3 regions of the Gallibacter sp. Marseille-QA0791 genome follow, and region 3 is predicted to be linked to each of the others. Evidence: riboswitches for the same ligand, from Rfam matches in the RefSeq annotation. Region 3 holds a riboswitch; each other region holds the start of a gene.

Region 1 (6,582 bases), 1.1 Mb from region 3:
TTACGAAGCCACACACTATGTACCCGACAAAGCTTATTGCCGTAACTATTCCTATGTAAGGCAATTGAGCCACGGCATAGTCTACGTTGTTTATCCTGCAAGCCGAAGCTGACAGCAGTGTAACGTCGGAATAGAAGCAGGCCTGCGCTCCGAAGCAGGCAGCTGAAATTATAGCTCCCAGCGTAAGAGGTATGCTTGCTCCACAGGCTGCCGCCATCGGCAGGATGATAGGTGTACATACAGCCGGAACGCTCCATATATTACCGGTAGCGAAGCATACCAGCCCTATCAGTATGAAAGAAATAGCAGGCAGCCACTCTGCGCTCATGTACGGCCCCGCCACGTCTATCAGGTAATCCGGTAATCCGATAAGATCGATGGAATCTCTGTAAAACAGTGATGTCACCAAGACTACCGCGATAAACAGCATGTCTTCCAGACCCTTGTAACACGTATCACAGAACTTTCCGATGCTCATTATCCTGGTCGGTACAAACAGCACAAAGCAGGAGAATATACCACATGCCACGCCATAGAGGATGTCGTCAAGCCACAGAGTCACGACTATCACCACAGCCATCGGTACTATGAAAGCCCACAGATGAGGAGTTATCTCTTTTTCATCCTTCTTACTGTCATCTGTTATGGCTCCCATGACTTCGCCCAGCTCATCGTCCTGATTCTGTACATTGCTGGATGGCGGCCAGAGCTGCCCTGTCTCCTCTACTCTCCTGTACGCCTTCTTTATACCTCCCATCTTAGGCACGATGCCCAGGATGACCAACAGTACGAATATCACGCACAGGAATGGATAGAAGAAATACGGCATGATGTGATAGTAGATGTCCATGGCGCTGTCTCCTACCACTGCGGCCTCCGGCTGCTGCTCGAATACGCCTGAGAAAAACACTACCCATGCCGAGATAGGTATTATCAAGCATACTGGCGCTGACGTGGTGTTGATGATGTAACACAGCATTTCCCTTGGCGTCTTATATTCGTCGGAAAGATCCAGAACGCAGTTAGCCGTCACAAGGATGCTGAGATAATCGTCGATAAAAATGATGACCCCGCATATCCATGTCATCAGCAGCACTTGCTTTTCCGACTTGACATATCTTCGAGCCATATCGGCCACCGCCATGGCTCCCTTGGACTGCCTGAGCAGCTGCACAAAACAGCCGAAAAGCAGGCAGATGACGACGATATAGTTGTTGTCGGCGTCACATGTAGCCTCCAACAGCGCGTCCATCATCGGCATGAAGAACGATGCCTTGTAGTAAAAGATATATCCCAGCATTCCTGACAATATGATGCTCAGGATACACTTCTTCGTCACCAGCGCGAACACAAGAAAGCTCAGCGCCGGTATCAGTGTGATGATCCCTAAATTTGTTCCCTCCATAAAATTTCCTCTCCTAGTATGTATTTGTTGCTTTTCCCCCAGACACCAGAAAACACTGCCGGGTACCGCACAGTCCCAGGCAGTCTCTCCCTATGTTCTTCCCAATATCTCCACTCTTAGATTTATCTCATTTCTGAAATAGCTCTCTATCTCTTCAAGCCGCTCCTTTGACGGCTGTCGGAACTCCTCCTGCATCCCGCCTGTATTCCTCATTTTGCCGATCCCGAAATTATGATACGGCAACAGATCCACGCGACCGATGCCCAGCTTGCGGTAAAATTCCCCTGTCCTTCTGATGATGGTCTCGCTGTCATTGATCCCTGATATCAGAGGCATCCTCATGATCAGCTTTGTCCTGATATGCTCGTCTGCCGCCAGCATCCTGAGATTTTCCAGTATCATCTCATTGCTGACTCCGGTATATTTTTTATGTATTTCATCATCTACAGACTTCATATCATAAAGGATATGGGCCACATTTTTCCTTACTGCCAATCCCTTCAGAGTTTCCGGCTCCCCATAGCCTGATGTATCCAGGCAGACATCTATGCCGCGGCGCCCTGCTTCGTCGATGAGCCTTCCGGCCACCTCGCCATGCATCAGCACCTCTCCTCCGCTGAGAGTCATTCCACCGCCTGTATTGTCATAAAATCCCCTGTCCTGTTCTACCACATCCATTATCTCATCCACAGTCATAGATTCCGCCACGGCTTTTAGCGCTTTCGCGTAACAGCCGTCAGCGCATTTAAGGCACACATCGCACTTTTCCCTGTCTATGACAATGCCTTTATCCGCCTCTATCCTCGCCGCCCCATGGGGGCATACGCTGACGCAGTGGCCGCAACCGATGCAATTTCCTGTGATCCTCATCAGCTGCTGCTTCGGATCTATCATCTCCGGATTGTGGCACCATCTGCATTTCAAAGGGCATCCTTTAAGGAACACCGTTGTCCTGATCCCCGGGCCATCTTCTGTTGAGAACTTCTGGATGCTGCCGACAAGGACACGCTCATCTTCCTTTGATGTCATCCGGCACCTCACTGTCGTGACAAGTGCGGCGTCCTGTAGATGATCACATCCTGGGCGCTCTTGTCCAATTCTGTGAAATAAGCCATATATCCGGCCACTCTGACCATCAGTCCTTTGTAATCCTCAGGTTTCTCCTGAGCCTTTTTCAAAGTCTCGTTATCCACCACGTTTATCTGTATATGTTGGCCGCCGTCCTGGAAATATGTCTTCACGACACCTTCTATGATATCTTTTCCAGCTTCTCCCTGGACTCCGTGAGGATCGAACCTGAGATTGTACAGCGCACCTTCATGGAAATCAGCCGGCTCCATTGATGCTACCGACTTGACTGTAGACGTCGGGCCATGGACATCTCTTCCCATCATAGGCGACGACGCGTCGCAGAAAGGCTCTCCCGCCATCCTTCCGTCAGGCAGTGCTCCCGTCACCTCTCCGTGAGGGATGTTCATGGTCTGGGAATCGATGCCGAAGGCGTAATATCCGCCTCTGGCGTCCTGCCACTGCTGCACCGTGTCAGCGATATAATGCATCATTTCCTTATATATAGCGTCTACGTGAGGCGAGTTGTTCCCGTATTTTTCCGGCTTGTTGAGGAGCATCTGTCTGATACGCTCCTGTCCCTCGAAATTCGTGTCACATGCTCTGATCAGTTCATCCATGGTCAGATCCCGATCCTCGAACACGCATTTTTCTACTGCCGCGATGGAATCCGCCAGGTTGGCTGCTCCCGTTATGTAAAGCCCGCAGGTGGAATATCTCGCCCCGCCGTGCTGGACGGACTTGCCGCTTTCTACACAACCCTTCGTCACCATGGAAGCGAAGATCACCGGATATCTGTTCATATGGATACTCTGCATCAAATTGTATCCGGTCCTTATAAGACCGTAGTGATGGATTATCTGTTTCTTGAGAGCATCCTTGAATTCTTCTATATCTTTGAAATCCCTCGGATCACCTGTCTCCAATCCCATCAGCTTCCCGGTGGCAGGATCCACGCCGTTATGAAGGACAAATTCTATCATCTTTCCCATATTGACATAGCCCGCGTCAGGCGAACCGTCCGCCTGCCCGCCTCCCGGCGCCGGCTGAGTGCATCCTACAATGGTCCAATCTCTGGCTTCTTCGATGGTGCTTCCCCGGCCCTTGCTGAGGCAGATCTCGATAGCCGCTTCATCGCTGAAAAAGCCCGGATTCGCCTGCCCTTCCTGTATCATCTTGCAGCCAAACCTTATCAGATCCTCTGGAGTCTTCTCCCACACTCTCACTGCCATCACAGGCTGCTTTACCTGCAGCTCGTCCGCTGCCTCCAGGCAGAGATACGACAGATCGTTAGTGGCATCCTTTCCGTCTCTGGTCTGACCGCCTACCACCAGGGTCTGCCACATAGGATACCCGGCGAAAGCTGTAGCGTACCAGTCGTCCCTCACCTCATAGACCTCACATGTCTTGAGATAGAGACATTCCAGCATTTCCAACGCTTCCTCCCTGGTGATATTCTTCTCGTCTATCACGTCTTTTTTATACAGCGGCCACATGTACTGGTCGAATCGTCCGAATCCACAGGCAGTGGTACATACTTCGATGTAAAAATACACATGAACGAACCATATGGCCTGGAGTGCCTGATAAAAAGTCTTCGGCGGGTTTTCCGGAACTGTACGGCAGTTTTCCGCGATAGTCAGCAGTTCCTTCTTCCTCTTTCCGTCGGAACACGAAGCAGCCTGTCTTTCCGCTTCGTCCGCCATCCTGTGGGCATAAGTTATCAACCCTTCGCTCTGGATGATACAAGCTTTCCAGAAATCCACCTTTGCCTGTTCCTCCATAGTCTGAGGGATAATGCTGTCTATGTTCCGCTGGCACTCTTCTATGTAGCCCTTCAATCCTATGGTCAGGATCTTTTCATGATCGCAGGTGGTCTCGCCCGAGACTCCGTTTTCCAAGCCGACGCAGATGATATCGTCCTTTTCCAGCTCCTTGATCTTCTTCGGCATGGCCGTCTCTGACAGATCTTCCATTGACTTGCCTTCCCAGTACCTGAGAGTCTCCAGTATAGTTTCCCTGTCCTCCGGAGAAATGTAATACGGATCCTTTTCCCTGGTCGCAAAGCTGTCTATATCGCTGACATACCAGGAACTGGACTGAAACTCAGGATGGAGATTAGCCCCTTTATAAGCGTTAGTCTCTGTCCCTACGATAAGTTCGTCATCCATTATCAGCGTCGTCATGTTTTCCATGATGTGGTTGACCACCTTGGCTCTGAAAATCGGAACGGCGTCACCGGCAAACTGTTTATATCCTTCCGTCGCCAGTACCAGCCTCTCCGCCGTGATCTGCGGTATCGTATTGAAATATTTGTCCTTGAGTCTCTTTATTCTTTCGCTTACCATATTTCCTCCCCGACGAATCCCTCGTCTCGACGTCCCGTCTTATATGGACTCTGCCAGCCGTATCTTTCCGCGGCATCAAAAAAGCTACAAAGCAACATGCTGCTCTGTAGCTGACCGTCTCGTTTCCAGTTCTGTTTTGGAGCCTTCCTTCCGGCACGTAAAATATTTATCTTTTACCAGATAGCTCTCCACTAAAAGTGACAGTATGCTACATATTCTGCAACATCCCAGCATCTGCGCCCCAGACATCTGCGCAGCGCTTCGGCGGTCTCACTTTTCTCCGGCCCTATGTCTGTAGGTTTTTCCCCGTTTACTTGTTGAAAACCGCACCTCTATCATTCAGTTATACCTTTTTATTCAGTGCCCGGCCTCAGCGGCCTGCACCGTCAATAAAGATACCACTTTAGACGGAAAATGTCAAGTTCCGTCTAAGAATGAAAGTCGGGACTCTCCGGCAAAGAATGAAAGGCAAGAACCGGACTGGCACGACATTAGTACAAACATCCTCCCGCCTATTTAAAAACGCCCTTCTTCTCAAGCTCCGAGTAATCCATCCCGAGAGACTCTATCACCTCTCTCGTGTGATACCCCGCCGGATAGCCGGCCGTCTCGTATCTGCACGGACATTCGCTGAGCTTGACAGCAGTAGCCATCTGCTTTACCTTCACACCTTCGTGGAGCGGCAGCTCCACCTCGACGACCATCTCCCTGGCCTTTATCTGCTCATCCTCCAGGAGGGCTTCCTTCAGATCCAGCACCGGCTGGACACACGCGTCATACCGGGCGAAGACCTCCTCCCATTCCGACCTGGTCTTCGTCTTGAATATGCCTCTTATCTGCGCCTTTACCTCGTGGACATTCTCCGGCCATACCGTGCCTTCGATCAGATCCTCACGTCCGATGGCCATGCAAAAGCGCTCCCAGAACTGAGGCTCCAGCGAGCCTACGCTCATGTACTGACCGTCTTTAGTCTCGTAATAATCGTATACGCAGCCGCCGTTGAGCCGCTCACCCTCCCGCTCAGGCTGCTTCCCTGAAACGAGAAAGCTGGCTCCGTCTATGCTGTTGAATGGAACGCATCCGTCCATCATGGCGACATCTATGTACTGGCCCTGACCCGTGTTTCTCCTGTGATTCACAGCCGCCAGTATGCCGATGACGGAATTCAGCGATCCCACCGCGATATCCGCGATCTGAAAGTTCATCAGCGACGGCCCTTCTTCTTTTCTCCCGGCATGGGAGATGATGCCGCTGCGGGCCATATAGTTTATGTCATGACCGGCGGCGTCCCTCAGCGGTCCGGTCTGACCATAACCCGTCAGCGAACAGTATATGACCGACGGATTGACAGCTTTAAGATCCTGATATCCTATGCCCAGCTTATCCATCACGCCCGGCCGGAACTGCTCCAGGACGATGTCGTATTCCTTCACCAGCTCCTTGACGATGGCCACACCTTCCTCGGTCTTCAGGTTCAGAAACATGCTCCTCTTGTTCCTCCCCAGCCACGCCTGACACGCCGATATATCCGTACCTTCGATAAAAGGCGGGTAATCCGTAACTATATCCGGCTTGCTGGCGGAGCTTATCTTCAAAACATCAGCCCCCATATCCGCCAGCATCAGCGACGCATATGGCCCCGGCAGCAGCGTTGAAAAATCCAGTATCTTTAAATCCTTAAGCGCACTCATCACTTCCTCCTCCTGATGAAAACCAGCCTGTCTGTTTCAGAAAAGGCCTTACTTTTCCTTCGTATCGATG
Region 2 (6,582 bases), 470 kb from region 3:
CTGACGATATAATAATAAAGGCCCACAATGCCGGCTTCAATGTTTCCGCCCATGCTGTAGGCGATGTAGCAGTCGATGTGATACTGACCGCCATCGAACGAGCCATGGCGCAAAATCCGCGTCCATGCAGACACAGGATAGAGCATTGCGGTATCATCAACGAAAATCTGCTTTCAAGAATAAAAAAAGCAGGCATCGTACCTGTCCCGAACCCCGGATTTTTCAATGAAAACGCCGAGATATATGTCAAATATTACGGAGACAGAGTGAACTGGATGTTCCCTCTGAGATCATATCTGGACAATGGTATCACAGCTGCTCTGGGATCTGATTCTCCGGTCATAGAAGCAGATCCGATGATAGGCTTATACGGAGCTCTGACACGGGCCGATAAATGCAGCGGTATCGTTGCCGGAAAAGATCAGAGGATCGGTATCATGAATGCCATCAGGATGTATACCTACAATGGTGCTTACGCCTCTTTGGAGGAAAAGATCAAGGGAAGCATCGAACCGGGCAAGCTGGCGGATCTTGTGATCCTCTCAGGGAATATCCTGGATACTCCTGTAGAAGAGCTGAAATCATTAAAGGCTGATATGACGGTGATCGACGGTCAGATCGTCTATGAACGATGATGCAATACAAATGATATCATACAACTGAAAACGGGGCTGTCGCATTAACGGAAAGTAACTGTTAATGCGGCGGCCCCGTTTCGATACGGATTGTCGGCTGCAAGATCCTGTTATCGCTTCATCAAGAAATGCCTATAACAGAGGATTTTGCTTCCCAATAGGCATAATGCCCATTGTATTTCAAAGCCTTCTGATGACGAAATAATAAAAAATCAGTTTCAGATGCTGTTTTAGGCATATTTCGGATAGGTCCCCGTTGATTTTATGCCAAAATGTCGAGTATTTTATGGATTTTAGGCATTTTGCACCATCTGTGAACATCACTCGACCGTAATTTATGCCTATTGCGCATCGATAACAGATCCATTTTAGCATTCCCGTCGTGACGGCTTCTTTTTCTGCATGGCTTTAACGTTCCTGTAGATCACGCTTCAGCCGCAGCGTTATCATCTTCCAATGGTTTCTGCACCTTCTTTATCACTACCAATACGGCGATAAGGATGATGAGTCCCACCGGCAAGGATATCCACGCGCTTCTTGTGAATCCGGCTACGATATATGTAACAAAGGATATCGATGCTACTGTCAGGGCGTACGGCAGCTGAGTCACTACGTGAGCCATATGATTACATCTGGAACCGGCGCTGGACATGATAGTGGTATCCGAGATCGGCGAACAGTGATCTCCGCACACGGCTCCCGCCATGCAGGCCGATATGGATATTATCATCAGCTGCGGATCGCTTCCCTGGAACACTTCCACGACGATAGGTATCAGTATCCCGAAGGTTCCCCAGGATGTGCCTGACGCGAATGACAGGCCGCATCCGATGGCGAATATGATAGCCGGGAGCAGGCTCATGAAGGATCCGGCCACAGATTCGGTAGCTGTCGATACAAACACAGCCAGCCCGAGGCTGTCGGTCATAGCTTTAAGAGTCCAGGCCAGCGTAAGAATGAGGATAGGCGCTACCATGGCCTTGAAGCCCTCCGGCACGCAGTCCATGCTTTCCTTGAAGGTCAGCACACCTCTTGCCACATATATGATAACTATCACGATGAGCGCGAACACACTGCCCAGAGACAGCCCCACAGAAGCGTCACACTGGGAGAAGGACTGGACAAAGCTGGTGCCGCTGAAAAATCCCCCTGTATATATCATTCCTACTATGCATGCGATGATCAGTATTATGATAGGGAACACCAGATCTATGACCTTACCCTCGCGCTTTCCTTTCTTCTCTTCCGCAGAAAAGTCCGCGGCCTGGTCTCCCTTGGACTCCTGTATCTTATTGGCATACTCCCTCATCTTGCCATAATCGAATTTCATCCCCACGATGAGGAACATCATAGCGATAGTGAGGAGCGCGTAAAAATTGAATGGAATGGCCTGGATGAACAGAGTGAACCCGTTCTCGCCTTCCACAAACCCGGTTACGGCTGCCGCCCAGGAAGATATAGGCGCGATGATGCAGACGGGAGCTGCCGTCGAATCTATCAGATAAGCCAGCTTCGTCCTGGGTACGCCGTTAGCTTCCGCCAGCGGCGACATAACGCTCCCTACGGTGAGACAATTGAAATAATCGTCTACGAAAATCAGTATCCCCAGAACTATGGTAGCGAACTGCGCGCCCATCTTCGTCTTTATCCTGTGACTGGCCCAGGCGCCGAAAGCCTTCGATCCGCCTGATTTGTTCAGCAACGCTACGATGACGCCCAGTATCACCAGGAATACCAGTATACCTACGTTATAGGAATCCGACAGCGACGCGATTATCCCGTCGCTTATGACATGGGTCATAGTCCCTTCAAAGTTTCCGGCATAAATGACTCCACCGATCACCACGCCGATGAAAAGCGAGCTGTATACCTCCTTAGTGATTATAGCCAGCAATATAGCCGCTATAGGTGGCAATGCCGCCCATGCCGTAGCGTACAGCGCCGGTTCCCCGGCTCCATCCTCTGCAAAAGCCAGCAGAGGAAAGGCCATTACCAGCAGAGCTGCTATCATGATAATTCTGAAAGCTCTGCTTTTAACCTTCTCCATTTTATCCCTCCGATTTTACTTCATATATTAGTGTGATAACGTCTCTTCCTTCAAAATATGAAAAAACGCCATGGACACTATCGAAACAGCATCCATGGCGTTTGCTCCGCGGTTTGCTCCGCGTTTCCGCTATATCGATAGTGCTCCACTTAATGTGACAGTACGCCGCATATTTTACGGCGTCCCAGGAGCTGCGCGGGGCGCGTAAACTCCTTCGGCGAAATTTCCTTTCACCTCCACGGTATCCCGGCTTCCCTCTGCCGGACCGTGAAGGCTACTGATAAATCCCGCGCCTCTATCCGATAGTATTATTTTTTATGCGTCTGTCCTAAACCAGTTCCAGGAACGCCATCTCGGCGTTATCTCCCTGCCTAGGTCCGAGTTTAAGGATCCTCGTGTAGCCGCCCTGTCTGTCCTCGTATTTCGGTGCGATCTCATCGAACAACTTGGCTACAACGGCTTCATCGTATACATATGCCAACACCTGTCTCCTGGCGTGAAGATCGCCGCGCTTCGCAAGTGTTATCATCTTTTCTGCCTGTCTTCTGGCTTCTTTAGCTCTCGTATCAGTCGTCATGATCCTGCCCTCCCTGAAAAGGTCGGTAACAAGATTTCTCAGCATAGCTTTTCTGTGAGCTGAAGATCTGCCTAATTTTCTATATCCTGGCATCGCTGTTTCCTCCTGTATTATTTATTCTTATTCGTCACTCTGTCTGAGACTCAGCCCCAGCTCCTCGAGTTTATGTTTTACCTCGTCGAGAGATTTCTTTCCGAGGTTCCTTACCTTCATCATGTCCTCCTCACTCCTCTGAGTAAGCTCTTCTACCGTATTGATAGCAGCTCTCTTGAGGCAGTTGAAGGATCTTACCGAAAGTTCCAGCTCTTCGATGGTCATTTCGAGAGCCTTTTCCTTCTGGTTTTCTTCTTTTTCCACCATGATCTCCATGCTCTCAGTGGAATCGGTAAGCTCAACAAACAGGTTCAGATGCTCCTGCATTATCTTGGCACCTATGGACACGCCTTCACTAGGGGTGATGGAGCCATCGGTCCATATTTCCAGTATAAGCTTGTCGTAATCCGTCACCTGACCTACTCTAGTGTTCTCCACCGTGAAATTCACCTTTCTTACAGGCGTATAGATGGAATCAGTAGGGATGACCGAAATCGGTGTGTTCTCGTCTTTGTTCATCTCCGCAGGAACATATCCTCTTCCCCTGGCCAGATTGATCTCCATTATGAGTGTAGCATTTTCCTCGAGAGTCGCTATATGAAGATCCTGGTTGAATATCTCCACATCCGCGTCTCCCAGGATGTCAGCCGCAGTGACCTCCTTAGGCCCTATAGCATTTATCAGCACTCTCTTGGTATTTTCTCCGTTGAGCTTTATCGCCAATTTTTTGAGATTCAATATGATCTCGGTAACGTCCTCTTTGACGCCCGGAATGGTCGAAAACTCGTGAAGGATACCGTCGATCTTAACGGAAGTAACGGCAACACCTGGCAATGAGCTCAGAAGAATTCTTCTCAGGCTGTTCCCTAAAGTAGTACCATATCCTCTTTCAAGAGGCTCTACCACAAACTTTCCGTAATTGGGATCTTCGTCTGAAAATATGCATTCGATTGTCGGTTTTTCGATTTCTATCACTCAAAACCCTCCTTTTTCATTCAAAACGATAACTTATCGCTACCTGAACTATCGCAGATCCGGTCCGGACCGAAACCCGCGTCAGCCTTCTGTCAGGATCAGAAGAGCAGAAATCCGCGCGATAACTGCCTTCCGTCTCCTGGCAAAGAGACTACTTGGAGTACAATTCGACGATCAAGTGTTCTTCTATTGGCGTGTCTATCTGATCTCTGGTCGGGTCAGCCAGTACTTTTCCTTCCAGCTTATCTCTGTCTACGGAGAGCCATGCCGGGATGCCTACTGTCATGTCCTTGATCTCCTGGAACTTAGGAGAGCTTAAGCTCTTTTCTCTGACCTTTATCACATCCCCCGGCTTTACCTGATAAGAAGGGATATTGACCTTCTTTCCATTTACCAGGAAGTGGCTGTGAGTAACCAGCTGTCTGGCTTCTCTTCTCGTAGTCGAAAGCCCCATCCTGTAAACCACATTGTCCAGCCTCTTTTCCAGCATGATGAGAAGGTTTTCACCTGTGATACCCTTCTTCTTAGCGGCCTTTTCGAACGTGTTCCTGAACTGCTTTTCCTGAACGCCGTATACGAACTTAGCTCTCTGCTTCTCACGGAGCTGCAAGCCGTAATCGCTCATTTTTCTCGTATTTCTCTGAGAAGTTCTCTTCGACTCCTTGAAAATACCCAGGTGGCTGGGATCTATCTGAAGAGATCTGCATCTCTTTAAAATCGGGTCTCTGTTTACTGCCATAATTCGTTTCCTCCCTTCCTATCAGACTCTTCTGCGCTTAGGCGGTCTGCATCCGTTGTGCGGTATAGGTGTAATATCCTTTATCATCGTGATCTCAAGACCTGCCGTCTGAAGAGCTCTTATGGCAGCTTCTCTGCCGGATCCAGGACCTTTCACGTAAACCTCTACTGTTTTCAAACCGTGTTCCATAGCCGCCTTAGCAGCTTCTTCGGCAGCCGACTGCGCCGCGAATGGAGTCGACTTCCTCGAACCCTTAAAACCAAGTGAGCCTGCGCTGGACCAGGAAAGAGCATTTCCCGCCATATCAGTCAGGGTCACCAATGTATTGTTAAAGGTAGCCTGGATATGAGCCTGGCCTTTTTCAACATTCTTACGTTCTTTTCTCTTTTTTCTGACAGCCTTCTTTACAGCTTTAGCCATATCGTTCTACCTCCTTTACTTCTTCTTTCTTCCTACGGTCTTCTTAGGACCTTTTCTAGTTCTGGCGTTCGTCTTTGTCTTCTGTCCTCTTACAGGAAGACCTCTTCTGTGTCTGATTCCTCTGTAGCATCCGATTTCCATCAGTCTCTTGATGTTCATATTGACATCTCTTCTCAGGTCACCCTCCACCATGTACTCAGCTTCGATGACCTTTCTGATCTTACCGGCTTCTTCCTCTGTCAGATCCTTGACTCTGGTATCTGGGTTGATTCCGGTCTTCTCTAAAATCTTTCTTGAAGTCGCCCATCCTATACCGTAGATATAGGTGAGACCTGCTTCTATCCTTTTTTCATTTGGTAAGTCTACACCGGCTATACGAGCCATATTTTCCTCCTGTTCCCATCTTCCGTCACCTTTCTCACCGATATCTCATCGGCAGATAGTAATATAAACGGGATGTTCTTTCAATACAAATTCTTTTCTGTTCTTTTAGCCTTGTCTCTGCTTGTGCTTAGGATTCTCACAGATAACCATTACCTTGCCTTTTCTTTTGATCACCTTGCACTTTTCACAGATAGGCTTTACGGAAGCTCTGACTTTCATTTTAATCCTCCTTTGTATCCGCCTTCATCTATGCTCTTATGCTTTGCCTCTCCATGTGATCCTGCCTCTTGTAAGATCATACGGCGAAAGCTCCACCTTCACCTTATCCCCTGGGATAATCCTGATATAATTAGTCCTTATCTTGCCCGAAACATGTGCCAATACTTTATGACCGGTCTCAAGCTCAACAATGAACATCGCGTTAGGCTGCGCCTCTATTACTTTACCTTCCGCCTCTATGACATCTTTCTTCGCCATTCTTAACACCTCGCTTTTAGTAAGCCAATGTGAGCAGTTCCGGCTCACCATCGGTTATCGCCACAGTATTCTCATAATGTGCTGCCAGCTTACCGTCCAGAGTGACCACAGTCCAGTTGTTGGAAAGGGTCTTTACATCGTACCCGCCTTCGCATATCATCGGTTCGATGGCGAATACCATGCCCTTTGCCAGACGCGGACCTCTGCCGGCCTTTCCGTAGTTAGGTATCTGCGG
Region 3 (6,582 bases):
GCCCAGTGCCAACAGGCAGTGGCCGACGCTATCGATGTGGGTTATAGATCGATAGACACGGCGGCGGCTTATATGAATGAGTCCGCCGTAGGCGCGGCCATCGCCGAGTCGGGAGTCGCCCGTGAGGAACTTTTCATCACCACCAAACTATGGGTCCAGGATGCCGGCTACGAATCGGCCAGGAAGGCAATCAGGACTTCGCTGGAAAATCTGGGACTGGACTACCTGGATCTCTACCTCATCCACCAGCCTATGGGCGACTACATCGGTGCCTACAGAGCAATGGAAGAGGCTTATGAGGAAGGTATTCTGAAGGCTATCGGCGTGTGCAACTTTTACCCTGCCCGCCTGACCGATTTCTGCGAAACGGTGAAGATAATGCCCGCCGTCGACCAGGTGGAGCTGCACCCGTTCTTCCAGCAGGAAGACGCGCTGGCCTGCATGAAGGAGTACGGCGTCTGCCCGGAAGCATGGGGTCCCTTTGCCGAAGGGAATTTCGGCATTTTCACCCATCCGGTGCTGACTAAGATAGGTGAAAAGTATGGAAAGAGCGCGGCTCAGGTGGCTCTCCGATGGAACACCCAGCGAGGTGTCGTGGTGATTCCCAAATCAGTCCACAGAGACAGGATGGAGCAGAACTTCGACATCTGGGATTTCACTCTCACCGACGACGATATGGCTGAAATCGCCAAACTGGATGTCGGCCACAGTGAGATCGTCAATCACGATGACCCGGCATTCATAAAGATGATACATGGACTGAAAATACATGAATAAGGTACACAGCAATAAATACTAAAACTGCGAATTTTTTCTGTTCATTTGGCATAAATCAAGTCGAAGCCCTTTCATTCCCCGAGGCAATATGCCTATAAAAGCTTTTATATCTTATAATTAGGCATATTTCTATAGGAATATAGCTTCAGCAATGCCAAAACTACATATTGACACAAAGAGTTTTGGCATATCATCTTCCGATAACCGGCCGAAATAAGGTAAAAATGCCAAAACTACATCATGAAATATGACTTATTAGGAATATGTCCGAAAAACATTATCGAAAATAAAGGCAGCGTGATCGGTCAGGTGTTGAGAATGACGCAGACGGTCAGATATCCGCTTTCCAGTTCGTAGCGGATGTCGCCGTCGTATTTCCCGGCGGCGAGGACGATGCTGTCGATGCCGGTGCTCCTTTTGCGGAGCATGCCGTTTTCGATTTCCAGGCCGGCTTTGCACGGGTTGCTGCATACGATGACGACCTTATTTGCTACCGAACGAATATCCACACGGATCTCCCCATCTACGCCGGATTCTCTGCAACCGTTGAGAGCATTTTCCAGGATGTTGGAAAGAATGGCGACAAAATCCATGTCTTCGATGGATGCCTCCCCGGGCGTGTCGGCGGAAATGGAAACCGATATGCCATCCTTTCGCGCTTTTATATAGAAATTGCTCAGAATGGCGTTGACTGTCGTATTGGGACAGAACCTCTCAGGCTTTGCCGCTTCCAGACTCTCGTCATACTGTTCGATATAGCGCTGTGCCTCTTTGATGTCACCCTTTTGAAGCAATGCCGCGACGATCTGGTTGTGGTGGCGGAAATCATGACGGATGGTCCTGGCCGTCAGTTCATTTTCCTTTGCCAGAGCGAGCTGTCCCTGCAGGTATTCAACATTCTTGCTGATGAGTTCCGTCTTCGCTTCGTAGTCGATATGCTGTATCGTCCTGAATATCACCCAGAGCACCGAACAATATATCAGTACGACGGCCGCAAAGAAAAATATCGTTTCGCCTGCATGGCCGTAGCCTGCGTACAAAAATACGACAAAGGACGTAAAGACTGCCAGGAACAGCAGCGAGACCAGCGCGATAGAATACCAGGTCTTCTTTTTCGTCCCCGGCACTGCACGCACATAGGGTCTCAGGAACTTCAGATATATCAATATAGCCAGCAAATACAGTATCGTCCTCACCATATTCCTCGCGTACATCGCTCCCGACTCAGACAATGAGGGAAACAACCCATTGCACACCAGGATAGCGATGCAGAAGAATATGCAGAACAAATTGGAATGGCTGATAAACAAAAACAGCTTCTTACAAAAAGCATCGGTCGAGGTCAGGATAAAGAGAAAAAAGGCTGCGAAGATAGTGCTGGTAAAACTGATAAAGGCCGTATCGGCGGAATTGCTGCCAAACAACGCGAAAACGACCAGCGTCAAAGCGATGAAGTAAAAGCCGAAAACCGCATATATCAGCGCGGTCTTTCTGACGGAATATTTTCTCTCGCTCATAGCGGCTATACAGAAGATATGAGTCATTACAAGAATCACCATGCCCCCAGCCAAATGTATCATGATCTGGTCGCCTCCTTCGTATAGAAATCAAAATACCTCCACTGCAAAGTCGGGGCTGGCGGTCAGAAAGAGGTCCGGATGTTTTCCTGCATAATCCGAAACTATCTTCTGTATCTCTTCCAGATCCCTTTCCTGATCGTTGCAAATCATGCAAGGCATACTCCCACCACCTTTTATTTCCCGCGGAAATGTTCCTGCCGCCTGCGTTGCCATATATCGTCATATGGCAGGACATCAAATTATACCATGGAACTCAACTATCTTCAATACAGGCTGCGCGCTTTTGAGTTTGTTTGATTCCGGACGCAGGCTTCATATTTCCATTGGATTTTACAGATATTTTTTGTTTTTGAGAGAATATCTGTATTTTTCTGCGTTAGCCTGTCAAATAAGTCCGGGAAAAGACAAAAAACTCCGCAGCGACAACTTGCCGTCTTTTGAAGAAAACTTGTTGACATTCATTCTAAAACCGTGTAGACTTTAATACAAAGTTGATAGAGGTGCGGTTGATAAGAGTAATCGGAGCGAGGCGGCGGCCGTTGATACCGATGAAAGGAGATACCGCCGAAGGATCTGTCCGGGCACGGAAGGTTTCTGGGATATGGCACAACATGCCATATACTCCTGCTCATATGTGAGCAGAGGCGCTATCGATACGACAGAAGAACAATCGCGTTTCTCGTTGCATCGATAGGATGCAACTTTTTTATTGGAAATTTCAGCATAGATTTAAGGAGGAAACGAAAATGACAGCAGTATTCAGAGGTTGCGGAGTAGCGATTGCGACTCCTTTCAATGAGGATGGTTCAGTTGATTTTGACGCTTACAGAGATCTTATCAACTGGCAGATAGAAAAGGGCATCGATGCCATCATCGCCTGCGGTACTTCCGGCGAGGCGTCCACGATGGATGATGAGGAACACGTGGCAACGGTGAAGTTCTGCGTAGACACAGTGGCAGGAAGAGTCCCTGTCATCGGCGGCGCAGGCAGTAACGATACGAGACATGGTATCAATCTGGCCAAGAGGATAGAGTCAGCGGGAGTAGATGCTCTGCTGCTGGTGACGCCGTACTACAACAAATGCTCGCAGCAGGGGCTCATCCAGCATTATACAGAAACAGCCGACGCGGTATCCATCCCTTGTATCCTCTACTCGGTACCGAGCCGCACGGGTGTCAACATCACTCCGGCGACGGCAGCCAAGCTGGCGGAACACCCTAACATCGTAGGTATCAAGGAAGCCAGCGGGGACATCGCCCAGGTAGCTGAGATATGCAGACTGGTTCCCGACGATTTTGCCGTATACTCCGGCAATGACGATATGGTAGTTCCTCTTCTTTCACTGGGCGGCGACGGCTATATATCAGTAATAGCCAACATCATGCCTGCCGAATCGGTGGAGATGACCAGGAGCTGGTTTGCCGGCGATGTGAAAAGGGCAGCTGACCTGCAGCTTTCTATGAAGCCTATCATCGATAGCATGTTCGCCGACGTGAACCCTGTCCCTGTGAAAGTGGCTTTGGCCAAGATGGGAATGATCAAGCCTTACTTCAGGCTCCCGCTCTGCCCTCCTTCGGACGAGGTGGATCAGCGTATCGAACGTGAAATGAAGGCTATGGGACTTATCTAAAGCATAAGATTCTTCAGGTTTATCGGTTGATATCTCTCTCCCTTCCGGCTGATTTGACATCTGCTGTTATTGCAGCCGGAAGGGGGAATTTTTTTGAGCCTGTATATCCATAGATGATTCCTCATATCCCTCGACAGGCCCTTTGTCAGACCCCTTCGACAAGCGCCCCGGTATCGACCGGGGCGCCTGAGAAATGATTTGACTGAATGATCTGCCTGTACGACGACCTGGTCACTTTAAAGGAAAAGGACCGCGTCATACCTGTCAGATATCCGTAGCTCCCTCTTCCTCCGCTTCAGCCGCCTCCCTGCCGCGACGCTTCTTCCTCCATATCAGCAGCGTCACAGCCGCGGCAGCCGCGCACAGGGCTCCGATGGTGACCAGCATCAGCGGCGTATTGGTGTACCATCTGACGAAGAGGTTCCTGGTGACGTAGACGTCGGGAAGTATCAGGCTGCTGGCATTACCTGCTTCGTCGACAGCTTCTACCACTATCTCCCTGGCCTTATCGCTGCCTGTCAGCGTGAAGCTGTAAAGCTCGCCGTCAGCCTCTGTTTCTATTTCCCTGCCGTTAACGGTCACCGTCACGTCCTTCAGCAACAGGTTGTCCTCGATAGCGAATTCCGCTTGTTTGCTGTCTTCCGGATAAGTTGTCCCCTCCTCCACGTTGACGGCCATGATGAGCGGGTCGCTCTTGTCTATGCCGAACCGCAGCTCGGCTTCCTTGGTCTCGTCGGTGCTGTCGTTGACGTTGCCAGCCTCATCAACAGAGTTTACCGATACGACATAGACGCCTTCCTCTGAGAAGTTATCGGCTGTGAGCCGATAGCTGTACTGGCTCCAGCTTCCATTTGCCGAGTCGTTGGATATCTGATATGACACGTCCTCCATATCAGCGTTCTGTCCATTCCTGGCCACTTTTATGTCTATAGTCTCAGGATCCAGCGTATCCACGTTGGTCTCGTGTATCACAATGTCCTGTTCTTTATCGAAAAATCTGCCGTCTATCTCCGCCAGGCTCGGGGTAAAGGTGTAGACTGATCCGAAGCGGTTGACGGAAAATGTCAGAGATTTCTCCGTCTCGTTTCCGGCCAGATCTGCGACTACGGCTTTCAGCGTATACACATCGTCCGATTCCTTCTCCACAGGGAAATTGTCATAGCGGAAGCTCCCTTCCGTCTCGCTGTCGCTGGAGTCTCCCGGCATTGACGTCTCACCCTGGTTAGAGCCTGTCAGCGTTATTTCAGCCGGCCCCTCCAGATTGATATCCGACCAGCTTACCGACGGTCTTACAGCTCCCGCGTTGGCGGAGTTTTCCTCTATATTGCCTATGGAAAGCTCAGGCGCCGTCATGTCTATGGTAAATTCCTCGTCTATCTGCCGCTGACTGGCGTTGCCTGCCTTGTCGGTATAGCTGATCCTGAGGGTATAATCGCCCTCGTCGGTAAACCTTATGGTAGCGGTGTGAACGTCGCCGCTGCTCTCCCAATCGGAAAGCTCAGGGTAGGCGATGTCTGCCCCGGCCAGAGACGCCTCTCCCGTAAGCTGGAATCTGGTAGTCTCAAAGTTGTGCTCCCTGACGGTAATAGTGCCGGTACGTCCGCTGTCAAAATACCCGCCGTTTTCGCCGTCATCGTTGTCAAATTCTATGGAAAGAACCGGCGCTGTCTTATCTATGGTAAACTTCTTCTCTCCGTAAGGCTGAGCCTGATGACCGGCCTTATCTCCGGCAGTCACCAGTACCGTATAGTCTCCATCCCTGTCAAATGTCAGCTGCGTCCTGTGGATAGACATGTCAGGGTCCTCCTCATCGGGCACATACTCCCACTGAAGCTCATCCAGCCTGACGGTCTCGCCGTCGCGGGTGACGGTGATGTTCACTTCCCCGGCATCGAAGTTACGCTCACGTATATCTATGGTGGCAGTTCTGTCAGCGTTGTAATATTCCGTCTCATGCAGGAAATCCTCGTCATAGGAATCGTTGTCGTAGTCCACCTCTATCACCGGAGCGGTCCTGTCTATGCTGAAAGTGACCTTCTCGGTGGTAGTGTTGCCTGCCCTGTCAGTCAGCCTCACCGTCAGAGTGATATCATTGCTGTCGGCCTTTACAGGGATATCGGCTGCCGCCCGGGTGACGAGATTTTTCTCGGTGGACAGGACTTCCCATCCTCCCGTATCTCCCGTCATCTCTCCGCTGTTGTCTATCTCCACGGTTCCTGCCCCACCTTCATCATGCGGGGCGTCTATCTCCCACTGTATCGTCCTTATGCCTGATACGCTGTCGGCAATATCGACGGATACGTCTATGGCCTCGCCGAAGAGAGGCTGTCCCTGCTCATCTTCAAAGGATGTCTCCGGCAAGTCAACGGTCATCTGTGCAGTCTCGTCGTGTTCTTCCTGCTTTTCCAGTATCACGCCGCTTCCGTGGACATAACCTTCGTCAGTCAGCGGCGTCGTCTCGTCGTCGGCAGGCATATTGCCGGCTTTATCGCTGGCCTTCACATATATATCACCCTTGAAACCCTTTTCTATCCTGAAGGAAATACTGCCAGCCTCATCGGCTGCCAGTACGGTAGCCGGCGAAGGAGCTGAAC

The links. A riboswitch is a leader RNA that binds a small molecule or an ion and turns the genes downstream of it on or off. The one in region 3 is predicted to bind lysine.
Region 1: it holds a riboswitch for lysine, as region 3 does, so the genes downstream of both, ACQY69_RS03075 (glycyl radical protein) here and dapA (4-hydroxy-tetrahydrodipicolinate synthase) in region 3, are expected to answer to the same signal.
Region 2: it holds a riboswitch for lysine, as region 3 does, so the genes downstream of both, ACQY69_RS10375 (Na+/H+ antiporter NhaC family protein) here and dapA (4-hydroxy-tetrahydrodipicolinate synthase) in region 3, are expected to answer to the same signal.

The regions. Positions count from the first base shown of each region.
Region 1 is NZ_CBCPMH010000001.1:662,646-669,227, forward strand. It holds gene ACQY69_RS03065 (Na+/H+ antiporter NhaC family protein) at 1-1,405, opposite strand, end outside; gene ACQY69_RS03070 (glycyl-radical enzyme activating protein) at 1,496-2,434, opposite strand; gene ACQY69_RS03075 (glycyl radical protein) at 2,443-4,821, opposite strand; lysine riboswitch at 4,995-5,164, opposite strand; gene ACQY69_RS03080 (CaiB/BaiF CoA transferase family protein) at 5,334-6,512, opposite strand; gene ACQY69_RS03085 (sigma-54-dependent Fis family transcriptional regulator) at 6,561-6,582, opposite strand, start outside.
Region 2 is NZ_CBCPMH010000001.1:2,237,648-2,244,229, reverse strand. It holds gene ACQY69_RS10380 (amidohydrolase) at 1-635, shown strand, start outside; gene ACQY69_RS10375 (Na+/H+ antiporter NhaC family protein) at 1,060-2,682, opposite strand; lysine riboswitch at 2,813-2,988, opposite strand; gene rplQ (50S ribosomal protein L17) at 3,011-3,352, opposite strand; gene ACQY69_RS10365 (DNA-directed RNA polymerase subunit alpha) at 3,380-4,327, opposite strand; gene rpsD (30S ribosomal protein S4) at 4,479-5,066, opposite strand; gene rpsK (30S ribosomal protein S11) at 5,088-5,486, opposite strand; gene rpsM (30S ribosomal protein S13) at 5,502-5,870, opposite strand; gene rpmJ (50S ribosomal protein L36) at 5,976-6,089, opposite strand; gene infA (translation initiation factor IF-1) at 6,126-6,347, opposite strand; gene map (type I methionyl aminopeptidase) at 6,364-6,582, opposite strand, start outside.
Region 3 is NZ_CBCPMH010000001.1:1,769,184-1,775,765, forward strand. It holds gene ACQY69_RS08190 (aldo/keto reductase) at 1-777, shown strand, start outside; gene ACQY69_RS08195 (sensor histidine kinase) at 1,083-2,357, opposite strand; gene ACQY69_RS08200 (hypothetical protein) at 2,385-2,516, opposite strand; lysine riboswitch at 2,845-3,015, shown strand; gene dapA (4-hydroxy-tetrahydrodipicolinate synthase) at 3,104-3,988, shown strand; gene ACQY69_RS08210 (Ig-like domain-containing protein) at 4,253-6,582, opposite strand, start outside.